One region of the Bradyrhizobium sp. SZCCHNS1022 genome, then DNA from elsewhere that is predicted to be linked to it. Evidence: riboswitches for the same ligand, from Rfam matches in the RefSeq annotation. Region 1 holds a riboswitch; the other holds the start of a gene.
What was found. A riboswitch is a leader RNA that binds a small molecule or an ion and turns the genes downstream of it on or off. The one in region 1 is predicted to bind cobalamin.
Positions count from the first base shown of each region.

Region 2: another riboswitch for cobalamin. It lies ahead of QX071_RS30085 (HupE/UreJ family protein); the one in region 1 lies ahead of QX071_RS06695 (TonB-dependent receptor plug domain-containing protein).

Region 1 is NZ_JAUETT010000001.1:1,487,134-1,492,576, forward strand. Features, by position in the region: gene QX071_RS06685 (hypothetical protein) at 1-294, shown strand, start outside; gene QX071_RS06690 (hypothetical protein) at 318-575, shown strand; cobalamin riboswitch at 664-882, shown strand; gene QX071_RS06695 (TonB-dependent receptor plug domain-containing protein) at 1,105-3,114, shown strand; gene QX071_RS06700 (hypothetical protein) at 3,210-3,788, shown strand; gene QX071_RS06705 (peptide ABC transporter substrate-binding protein) at 4,017-5,443, shown strand, end outside.
Region 2 is NZ_JAUETT010000006.1:412,570-418,012, forward strand. Features, by position in the region: gene cobN (cobaltochelatase subunit CobN) at 1-2,127, opposite strand, end outside; gene cobW (cobalamin biosynthesis protein CobW) at 2,137-3,171, opposite strand; gene QX071_RS30080 (DUF1636 domain-containing protein) at 3,168-3,581, opposite strand; gene QX071_RS30085 (HupE/UreJ family protein) at 3,578-4,219, opposite strand; cobalamin riboswitch at 4,337-4,530, opposite strand; gene cobU (bifunctional adenosylcobinamide kinase/adenosylcobinamide-phosphate guanylyltransferase) at 4,569-5,105, shown strand; gene cobO (cob(I)yrinic acid a,c-diamide adenosyltransferase) at 5,129-5,443, shown strand, end outside.

The sequences.
Region 1 (5,443 bases):
CTCAGCGATGGCCAGATCGCCGGCATCAAGGAGCGGCTGAAGCTATCGCCCGATCAGGAATATTACTGGCCTGCGGTGGAGACCGCGCTGCGCGCGGTCGCCCGCAAGATCCACGCCACGCGTCAGGGCAATCCGAAACCCGGCAGCATGCCGATCGACCCGGATTCCGACGAGGTGCAGCAGCTGAAATCGGCGGCGATGCCGCTGCTCTGGCAGCTTCGCGACGACCAGAAGGACGAGGTGCGCAAGCTTGCGCGCATCATCGGTTTGGATAAGGTCGCCGCCGCGATCTAAACGCGGCCGACGACGAGGATTTGGTGTCCGACTACGACTCCTTACGCGATTTTCTGAAACAGCAGACGCTTCCCGAACTTGTGCTCAGCTTCGATCAGATCGAGGAGCTCATCGGCGCGAGCCTGCCGCGTGCGGCGCAGCGCGCCTCGTGGTGGGACAGCCTGCGCAGTCCGCAGGAGAGGATGCCGCAGCGTGAGGCTTGCCTGGACGCCGGCTATGTCGCCACCCGGCTGCCGGACGGCAAGAGCGTCCGCTTCAAGAAGATGAAGCGCGAGAGATAAGGCAGAGCGCCCCGCGGCTGCCGTTTTCGGACCTCTGCTGACCGTTCTGCGTCGCGCCGGGCCGGCATTGACACCGTCACGTCCCTCCTTCTATGTGCCTCCCGACGGTTCCCCTTCGCCGGGGATCAAAAGGGAATGCGGTGCCGGGAGATCTTCCGCGATGGAGATCGCCCGAAGGCCGCAGCTGCCCCCGCAACTGTAAGCGGCGAATCTCGCGTCAGATGCCACTGGGAATCTCGGTCCTGGGAAGGCGGCGCAAGGTGACGACCCGCGAGCCAGGAGACCTGCCGTCAGCCGTGGTCACACGCGAGGATGTCGGTCGGGGAGTACTGACATCGTTTCACCCGAGGCGCGTTGCCGCGTCCTGGCGTGAGACCTCGTTCGCGGTGACGTGCCACTGCCGTCCCGCCGAGGTCTTCGACCCATGTCTCCGCCATTCTTGTCTCAGCGTTGCATCCGTCTTCCTCTCATCGCCGCTGCGCGCTTGCGCGCCGGCCCCGTCGCGTCTCGTGTTGTCGCTGCCATCGTCATGGCCGGTCCGCTCGCCGCCGAAGCGCAGCAGTCGGCCTCACCCGATCTGCTGCCTCCGGTCGAGGTGGCGGCGCCCAAACCCAGACCTAAACCCAAGTCGCAGCCGAAGCGTGCGCGACCTTCAGCTTTCCATGCGCCAGCGGATGCGCGGACGCAGTCGCCTACGCCTGCAGCATCGACGTCCGCGAATGCCGTATCTGTCGCCGTCAGTCCGACCGGCATCGTGAGCCCGGCGGCCCAGGCGGCAAGCTCGATCAGCATCGTCACCGCCAAGGACATCCAGACTCAGCAATACCGGACCGTGCCCGACCTGCTGAGCACCATTCCCGGGTTGAATGTGGTCCAGGCCGGCGGTCCTGGCGGACAGGCCTCGGTGTTCGTGCGCGGCACCAATTCCAACCACACCAAAGTGCTGATCGACGGCATCGAGCTCGGCAATCCCGCCACACCGAACGGCGCCTTCGACTACGCGCATCTGCTCACCGCCGACATCCAGCAGCTCGAAGTGTTGCGCGGTCCGCAAAGCGGTCTCTATGGCTCGGATGCGATCGGGGGCGTGGTCTCGATCGTCACCCGCAAGGGCGAGGGTCCCGCCCGCGCCGTTGCGTCGGTTGAAGCGGGCTCGTTCAATACGTTCAACCAGACCGCGGGCGTCAGCGGATCGCAGGACAATTTCAACTACGCAGTCAACGTCGCGCACCTTCATGCCGGCGATGTGCCGGTGACGCCGTTGCAGCTGCTGCCGCCCGGACAGCAGGCGATCGGCAACAGCTACGACAACATGACGTATTCCTCGAAGCTCGGCCTTGCGCTGAACGACGAGTGGACCGTCAATTCGGTGGTCCGCTACACTGATGCGACTTTGTTGTTCACCGGCGACGGCGGCTTTCCCAGCGTGCCGAATGCCGCGCAGAGCCGGCACAATGTGCACCAGCTCGCAACGCGCCAGGAGGCGGTGTGGTCGCTGCCCGGCGGCCGCATCACCAATTATTTCGGCGTCAACTACACCAGTGATAGGAGCTCCGATCTCGCACCCGGAGATCTCTCCTCCACCGTGGGGCAAGGCGAACGGCTCAGATACGACTGGCACGCGGTCACCCGGATTGCGCCGGGAAACGACGTCATCGTCGGTGCGGAGCAGCAGGCTGAACGCCTGACCACGGCGGCGCTCTCGGCGGAAAACGGCAACAAAGCGGGCTTCATCGAACTGCAGTCGTCATTCGCCGAGCGATTTTTCCTGGTCGCGAATGTGCGCGATGATCTCAACGACGCATTCGGCTCGCATGCGACCTATCGGATCGCGCCGGCCGTGATCGTGCCGTTGACCGAGACCAAGCTGAAGGCAAGTTACGGCACCGGCTTCAAGGCGCCGACGCTCAGCCAGCTCTACCAGGATTTTCCGGCGTTCAATTTCTTCGGCAATCCCAACCTGCGGCCGGAGGAAAGCACTGGCTATGATCTCGGCTTCGAGCAGCCGCTGTTTGCCAGCCGCATCCGGTTCGGCACGACCTATTTCCACAACAGCATCACCAATCTGATCGCGACCAACGACACGTTCACCTCCTACGCCAATGTCGGCCTGGCCAGGACGGAGGGAACCGAGAGCTTTGTCGCGGCCGATGTCACCGGCCGGCTGGCGGTCCGCGCCGACTACACCTTCACCCGCGCGGTCGATGCGATTACCGGCCAGCAATTGCTGCGCAGGCCCAAGCAGAAGTGGAGCGCCACCGCGACCTGGCGGCCGGTCGATCCGCTCACCGTGTCGGCCACCGTGCTGCATGTCTCCGATTGGCGCGACGTGAGCCGTGACGGCTTGGTCTCCGGCCTGACCGCGCCGGGCTATACCATCGTCAATCTGCGCGGCGATTATGCGCTCAGCGACCAGGTGAAGCTGTTCGCGCGCGTCGATAATCTCTTCAACAGGCACTACCAGAACCCGACCGGTTTCCTGGCGCCGGGGCTCGGCGTGTTCGGTGGCATCCGGGTCGCCAGCTATGGCGTGCAATGAGGGTGTCTCCCGAGCGCGGCCGCTCCGAGGCGGATCGTGCGGCCTATCGCCATCCGACAGAAAAGTTTAGACTTAGCAACCGAAGGAGAATTGTCATGGCTCTTGATCGTCAGTTCCGCCCCGCGATGGGCATTTCGCTCGCATCGGTCGCGCCGCGATATCAGCCATTGTTCGCATTTGCTCTGCTGTCCGCCGCGAGTTGCCTCGCCAGTCTCGCGCTCGCCTGTGCGACGCCGTTCGCGGCGTTCGCCGTGGTGGCGGCTGCGATGCTGCCGCAGGGCTCGGCGCTCGCGGTGATCGCCGGCGCATGGCTCGTCAATCAGGGCATCGGCTTCTGCGCGCTGGGCTATCCGATCGACGCCACCACGTTGGCGTGGGGCTTTGCCATCGGCGCCGCCGCGCTGGCCGCAACCCTGCTCGCATCGGCGGCGTTGCGCGTCTTGCCGCGGCTTGTTCCAGCGCCGCTCGCGCTCACCGCCACGCTGCTCTGCGCCTATGCCGCTTATGAGTTCGTTCTGCTCGCCGCGACGCCGGTGCTCGGCGGCGCGGCGGCTTTCGAGCCCGCGATCGTGCTGCGCATCGGTCTCACCAGCATGGCATGGTTGATCGGATTGGTCGCGGTTTGCGAGGCCGTTCGCTTGCTGGGCTCGTTCCGCGCCGAGCGCGCCTTGTAATTGTGGTGCGGCCTGCCGGTAGTTCCATTTTCCGGTATCGCCCTGGAATGATCCTGCCGCAGCTGCGAAGCGAATCCCGCGGCAGGTCATCTAACGAAGGTCGAATCAAAGGTTGGCCCGGAATCTGCTTTGACAGTTGCTCCGAACGCTGATCCAATTTCACGCCGCTCCAGGCATCTGCATGGAGGCGTAACGTTTTCTTGGATGAGCATCAGCTGGAGCTGTTGAATGTACGAGCGCGACCTTCGAAACCAGATCACCGATGTCAAAGCCGGGCGCCTGTCCCGCCGAGAATTTGTGCAACGGATGATCGCCGTTGGGCTGAGCGCACCGATGGCCGGTGCGATGCTGGCCCATTCTGGGGTCGCAATTGCCGCGGAAGAGATCGTCTATAAGCCGACCAAGGCCGGCGGCGGCGGTCCGCTGAAGCTGCTGTTCTGGCAGGCACCGACCCTGCTCAATCCGCATTTCGCGATCGGCACCAAGGATCAGGAAGCCTGCCGGCTGTTCTATGAGCCGCTGGCCGGCTGGGACGCCGACGGCAATCTCGTACCTATCCTCGCGGCCGAGATTCCGACCAAGGAGAATGGCGGCCTTGCGGCCGACTACACCTGGGTGATCTGGAAGCTGAAGCAGGGCGTGAAATGGCATGATGGTCAGCCGTTCACGGCCGACGACGTCATCTTCAACTGGCAGTATGCTGTCAATCCCGACACGGCTGCGGTCTCGATCGGCAGCTATAAGAGCCTGAAGTCGGTCGAAAAGATCGACGATCACACCGTGAAGCTGACGTTCGTTCAGCCCACCCCGTTCTGGGCCGATCCCTTTGTCGCGGCCTTCGGTCAGATCATCCCCAAGCACGTATTTGCCGATTACATCGGCGGCAAATCGCGCGAGGCGCCGGCCAATCTGAAGCCGATCGGCACCGGCCCTTATATGTACGTCGATTTCAAGCCCGGCGATTCGATCGCCGGCAAGCGCTTCCCGGACTATCACCAGCCGAACCGGCCTTATTTCGACACGGTCGAGGCCAAGGGCGGCGGCGATGCGGTGTCCGCAGCGCGCGCGGTGCTGCAGACCGGCGAATACGACTATGCCTATCTTCTCCAGGTCGAGGACGAGATCCTGATGAAGCTGGAGGCGGGCGGCCAGGGCAAGGCCCAGCAGACGGTGACGGGCTATATCGAATACATCGCCCTCAACGTCACCGATCCCTGGACCGAAGTCGACGGCGAGCGCGCCAGCGTCAAGACCAAGCATCCGCTGTTCTCGGATCCGGCCGTGCGCAAGGCGATGAACCTGCTGATCGACCGCGCCTCGGTGCAGAAATTCATCTATGGCCGCGCCGGCATCGCCACCGCGAACTTCCTCAACAATCCCGAACGCTTCCGCTCGCCGAATAACAAGTTCGAGTTCAACATCGAGAAGGCGAACCAGATCCTCGAGGAGGCCGGCTGGAAGAAGAATTCGTCCGGCATCCGCGAGAAGGACGGCAAGCAGCTCAAGGTCGTGTTCCAGACCTCGATCAATGCGCCGCGCCAGAAGAACCAGGCCATCATCAAGCAGGCCTGTCAGAAGGCCGGCATCGAGGTCGAGCTCAAATCCGTGGTCGCCTCGGTGTTCTTCTCCTCGGACGCTGCCAATCCGGACACCTA
Region 2 (5,443 bases), on a different contig from region 1:
CTTCGCCTCGTTACGGGTACCGCCAGCAGCGGCGATAGCATCGCCGAGCAGTCCGATCGCAACATCATCCGGCGCACGACCGAACACGTGCAGCCGCTCACGAACCGAAAGCTCCTTGATGTCGCAGAGCTGCGCATCGAGCTTGGCGACGGCCTCCCGTCCGCCTGCGCCTTGTTTCAGGCCGCAATCCGCAGCGAGGCCGCTTGCCCAGGCGCGCGCGACGATCTCGTCCTCCAGAAGCTTCAGGCGACGCTTATCGAGCCCATCGGCCTCCGCATATTCCTCGACCAGCCCCTCGAGCTCGAGCAGCGGACCGTGCAAGCCTGCTTGCGACAGTGGCGGCGTCAGATGGCCGAGCGTCACCGCGCCAAGCCGGCGCTTGGCTTGCATGGCCTCGCCCGGATTGTTGACGATGAACGGATAGATCACCGGCAGCGGACCGAGCACGGCCTCCGGCCAGCAATTCTGCGACAAGGCGAGCGCCTTGCCCGGCAGCCATTCCAAGGTGCCGTGGGCGCCGAGATGCACCAGCGCGTCGATCTGCTCCACTTCGCGCAAATGCGCATAGAGCGCGACATAGGCATGACGCGGTGGCACCGTGGTGTCGTGATAACCCGCCTTGCGATCGACATGAGCGCCGCGATCCGGCTGTAGCAGGATCAGCAGATGTCCTGCACGCAGGGCCGGAAAGCGGAATGCGCCGTCAACAAAGGTCGGATCTGCCTCCGCTGCGCCCCAACTCGCCGCAAGCTCGCGCTGCAAATCGTCTGGCAAGGCCGCGAGATGGCTCTGATACGCAGCAAGAGGCACTGCGAGCTCCGACGCTTGACCTCTCAGCAGCGCCTCGATGTCAGCGGCAGTTGGGCTGGACGCACCGAGATCATAGCCCTGCTCGGCGAGCAGCTGCGCGATTTCGGTCGCGCTTTGCGCGGTGTCGAGGCCGACCGCATAGCCGCGACGACCGCCTCGCGCCGGATAATCCGACAGCATCAGCGTGAGGCGGCGGTTCGCCGCTGGCGTCGTCCGCAGGCGGCACCAGCGCGCTGCGAGCCGCGCGACGAAGGCGATGCGATCAGGCTGCGGTACATAACGGACCGCGCCGAATTCGAGCTGGTCATCGAACGGCGCCTCGCCCTTGAACGCGATGGTGCGCGCCAGCAGACGCCCATCCAGCTCCGGCAGCACCACGTTCATGGCGAGATCGGTCGGCGACAGACCGCGCGCGGACGAGGTCCAGGCATCCTCACTGCTTTGGGCCTGCACGATCTGCAGCACCGGCGCGACGGCGAGGTCAAGCACGGTGGTGCCGTCCTCACGCAGGGCCGAGAAGGCCGTGGCGTTAAGGACGACGCTTGGCCGTCGCGCCTTGATCAGCCGTTCCAATCCATCCGCAACGTCAGGATCTTTCAGGCTTGTCACCGCGACGGCGGCGGACGCAAGCCCTTCCCGCTCGAGCGCCGTCTGCAGAACTTCGATCGCCGCTGTATCGGCCGCGAGCAGGCTGGCGCGGTAGAACACGATCAGCGCGCATGGCTTCGTGTCACCCGCAACGCACAACTCCTCGACGGGAACGGCGCCACGCCCGGCCGCGAATCCAACGATAGAGCCAAGCGCAACCGGCTCCGCAAATGTGGCTTCACGCCCCAGCAGCGAATTCAGATAGCGCAGCGCCTCGCGCGCATTGGCGGTGCCGCCCTCGTGCAGGTAGCCATAGAGTCTCGAGGTGACGTCGAGCGGCAGCGTCGAGAGCGCATCGAGCCGCTCGTCGGCGCGGTCGTCGCCCGGCAGCACCGCCAGCAGAATGCCTCGGCTCCGGCACACATCAGCCAGGCGCTCCAGCCCGTAGCGCCAATAATCGAGCCCGCCGAGACAGCGCACGACGACGGCGCGCGCCGAAACGGCGACACGATCGATATAGAGGTCGACCGACATCGGATGCTTCAGCCGCTTCAGGCTGGCGAGACGCAAGCTCGGCAGTTCTGACGGCGATCCTCGCCACGCTTCGGCCAGTGCCGACAGGTCGCTGTCGGAGAACGACAGAACCACGACCTCGGCCGGCGACTGCGCGAGATCGACGGCCTGTTCGAGGTCGTCGAGCGCGGCACCTGATGTCGCCAGGAGATGCATCGGCCCTCGCTAGCCGGCAACCAGGTTCTTGATCGCGGCCACGTCGAGGCCGCGCTCGCCGATGAACACGAGCCGTCCACGCCGCTCCTCGCCGGCGCGCCAGGGCCGCTCGAATTGATGCTGGATGCGGTTGCCGACCGCCTGGATCAGGAGCCGCAGCGGCTTGCCTGCGACTTCCACGAAACCCTTCACCCGCAGCACATCGTGCGCACCGACAGCATCCGCGATGCGGGCCAGGAGCACGTCGGGCGAGGCCTGCGCCGGCACGTCGAGCACAAAGCTTTCGAAATCGTCGTGATCGTGCTCAGCCTCATTGTCGTGATGCGATGGCCGCGCGCCGAGGTCGCCTTCGGCCGCCGCACCCAGCCCGAGCAGCACGGAGGCCGACAGCTTGCCGTGCTCGGACGCGATCACCTTGACGGCACGCTGCACCTTAGCTGCGATCTCGGCAGCGACCGCCTGCCGCTCCGCATCCGTCATGAGATCGCTCTTGTTCACCACGATCAGATCGGCGCAGAGCAGCTGATCCTCGAACACCTCTTCGAGCGGATTGTCGTGATCGAGCGAGCCGTCCGCCGCGCGCTGCGCCGCCAGCGCCTCCGGATCATCGGCGAAGCGGCCGGCGATCACGGCCGGCCCGTCAACGACTGCAACGACTCCGTCAACGGTGACACGGGTTGCGATCTCCGGCCAATTGAACGCCTGCACCAGCGGCTTCGGCAGCGCGAGGCCGGAAGTCTCGATCACGATGTGCTCGGGCGGTTCGTTCTGATTGAGCAGGCTCTTCAGCGCGGGCACAAAGTCGTCGGCGACGGTGCAGCACAGGCAGCCGTTCGACAATTCGACGATGCGATCCTCCGGGCAATCCGGCACGCCGCAGCCTTTCAGGATATCGCCGTCGATCCCGACATCGCCGAACTCATTGACGATGATGGCGAGCCTGCGACCGTTCGCGGTCTCGATCAGGTTGCGCACCAGCGTGGTCTTGCCGGCGCCGAGGAAACCGGTGACGATCGTGCATGGCGTCTTTGCGAAGGATTTCATGGCAGCGAAGCCTCTTTGGATGAGCGCGACGGCAGCGGCGGCACGCGGGCGATCGTGTTTTTTCTCACGTATTCGGGACGCTCCCGCCACGGCGGCAGGCCGGCCTCGTGGACCTGATGCAGCCTGGCAAAAGCGAGCACATCATCGGCATGGACATCCGGATCGAGCGCTCCGACGATATAGGTCCACTTGCCAGGCGCAGTGACCGCAACCGTGCAGGCGCGACTGCAATTCGAGAGGCACTCGACCGGCACCACGGTGACATCGCGATGCTCGGCTGCGACCGCATGGATGGCCTCGAGTAGCCGCGCACCGGCACGCGGCTGCTCGCTGGACGCAGGCTCGGCGCTCTGCATCCGGCAGGTGACGCAGACGAACAACGTCGTCGCGCCCGGGTCTGTGCTGCTCATCCGGCCAGACCAGCCGCCATGGCGGCTGCCGCACCGCCCACCAGCGCAATCGCGGCGCCCGCGATCCGCAGCGCGAAAAGCGAGAAGGAAACGCCGCGCGCAGCAATCATCCGGGTGGCCAGGAACGCACCGGCGGCAATGACGCTCTGGATCACCAGCAGCCCGGCGAGATAGGCGCCCAGCGGCGCGCTTTCAGCACCAACGATCGATTCGCCCAGCGCGTAGCCATGCACTATCCCGGTCAACGCAAACAGGATCGCGACCGGCAGCACACCGAAGCCGGCGCGCAGCAGGATCAGCAGGCCGATTGCGGCCGTCGACAACCCGACGAGAAGCTCTGCGGCGGGAATATCAGCGCGGCCGACATGCAGCATCACGCCGGCGATCATAGCCGTGGTGAAGGCCAACACCGGCGCAAAGCCACGGCCGATCAGCGCAGCGACGATGCCCGCTCCCACAATCGCGGCGAAATGATCGAGCCCGATGACGGGGTGAGCAAGCCCGGAGAGCAGGCCTTGCGCCAAGGTCTGCGGCAGCTTGCCGCCCATCATATGGTGGGCCGATGCAGGATCGGCGAACAGTGCCACGACTGCGACTGCAAACGCGATGCGGGTTGGAAATCTGGTGGGAAATCTCATGGCCGTCTCCGTCGATGCCCGAACCTGTCAGGGTTCGTGCGATACGCTGCGCCCGACGGCATCCCAGACAGTTCCGGGATCAGAACCCTGCATCGCGACTCCCCGCGCGACGGGTCGGCCAACAGCAATGTCGACGGCAGGTCTCCTGGCTCTCGGGTCGCCGCGCGAGACCACCTTCCCGGTTTCCCAGTGGTTCAAAGGCCTCGCACTCACCGATTACAGTTGCGGGGGCAGCCGCGGCCTTGGGAGGAGATCCCGCACCGCGTTCCCTAAATCTCTCCTTTCGGAGAACCGTCATCTGTTAGATACGGGATCGAGCCAAAGCCCGTCAATCGGAAATCCTGCCGTCATGCCACCCGCCCCGCCTAGCCCTGCCCTGCCGCGCCTGACCCTGGTGCTCGGCGGCGCGCGCTCCGGCAAGAGCCGGTACGCGGAGGCGCTGATCACCGCCCTCCCTTCCCCCTGGATCTATCTCGCAACCGCGCAGGCGTTCGACAACGAGATGGCGTCGCGCATCGCCGAACACAAAGCGCGCCGCGCCGATGGATGGCGGACGATCGAGACACCTCTCGATCTTGCAGCTGCCGTGGCGGCGAACGGCGATTCTGCAACACCTGTTCTGGTCGATTGTCTCACGCTCTGGCTCAGCAATATCATGCTGAGCGGCCGCGACGTTGCCGTTGCTTGTCGTGAGCTCGCCGATGCATTAGCTGCCGCCAGGGGCCCAATCGTTGCCGTCTCCAACGAGGTCGGGCTCGGCATCGTGCCGGATAACGCGCTGGCCCGCGCGTTTCGCGATGCGCAGGGCCGCCTCAACCAGGATATTGCAACATCCGCGGATCGCGTGATCCTGATGGCGGCGGGCCTGCCGCTGACGTTGAAATAGCAGCGCATCGAGAGGAAACGAGAATGAGTGACCACAACGAGGATGCGCGCCACAAGGCCAAGATGGAGAACCGCAAAGCGATCCAGGACGCCGAGGTCGCATCGAAGACCGTTGAAAAAGGCCTGCTGATCGTCCACACCGGCAAGGGCAAGGGTAAGTCGACGGCTGCCTGGGGCTTGATGCTGCGCGCCCTCGGCCGCGGCTTCCGCATCGGCGTGGTGCAATTCGGCAAGGGCGCATGGCAAACCGGCGAGCGCAAGGCGATCGAAAAGTTCGGCGACCAGGTCACATGGCACACGCTCGGCGAAGGCTTTACCTGGGAGACTCAGGATCGTGCC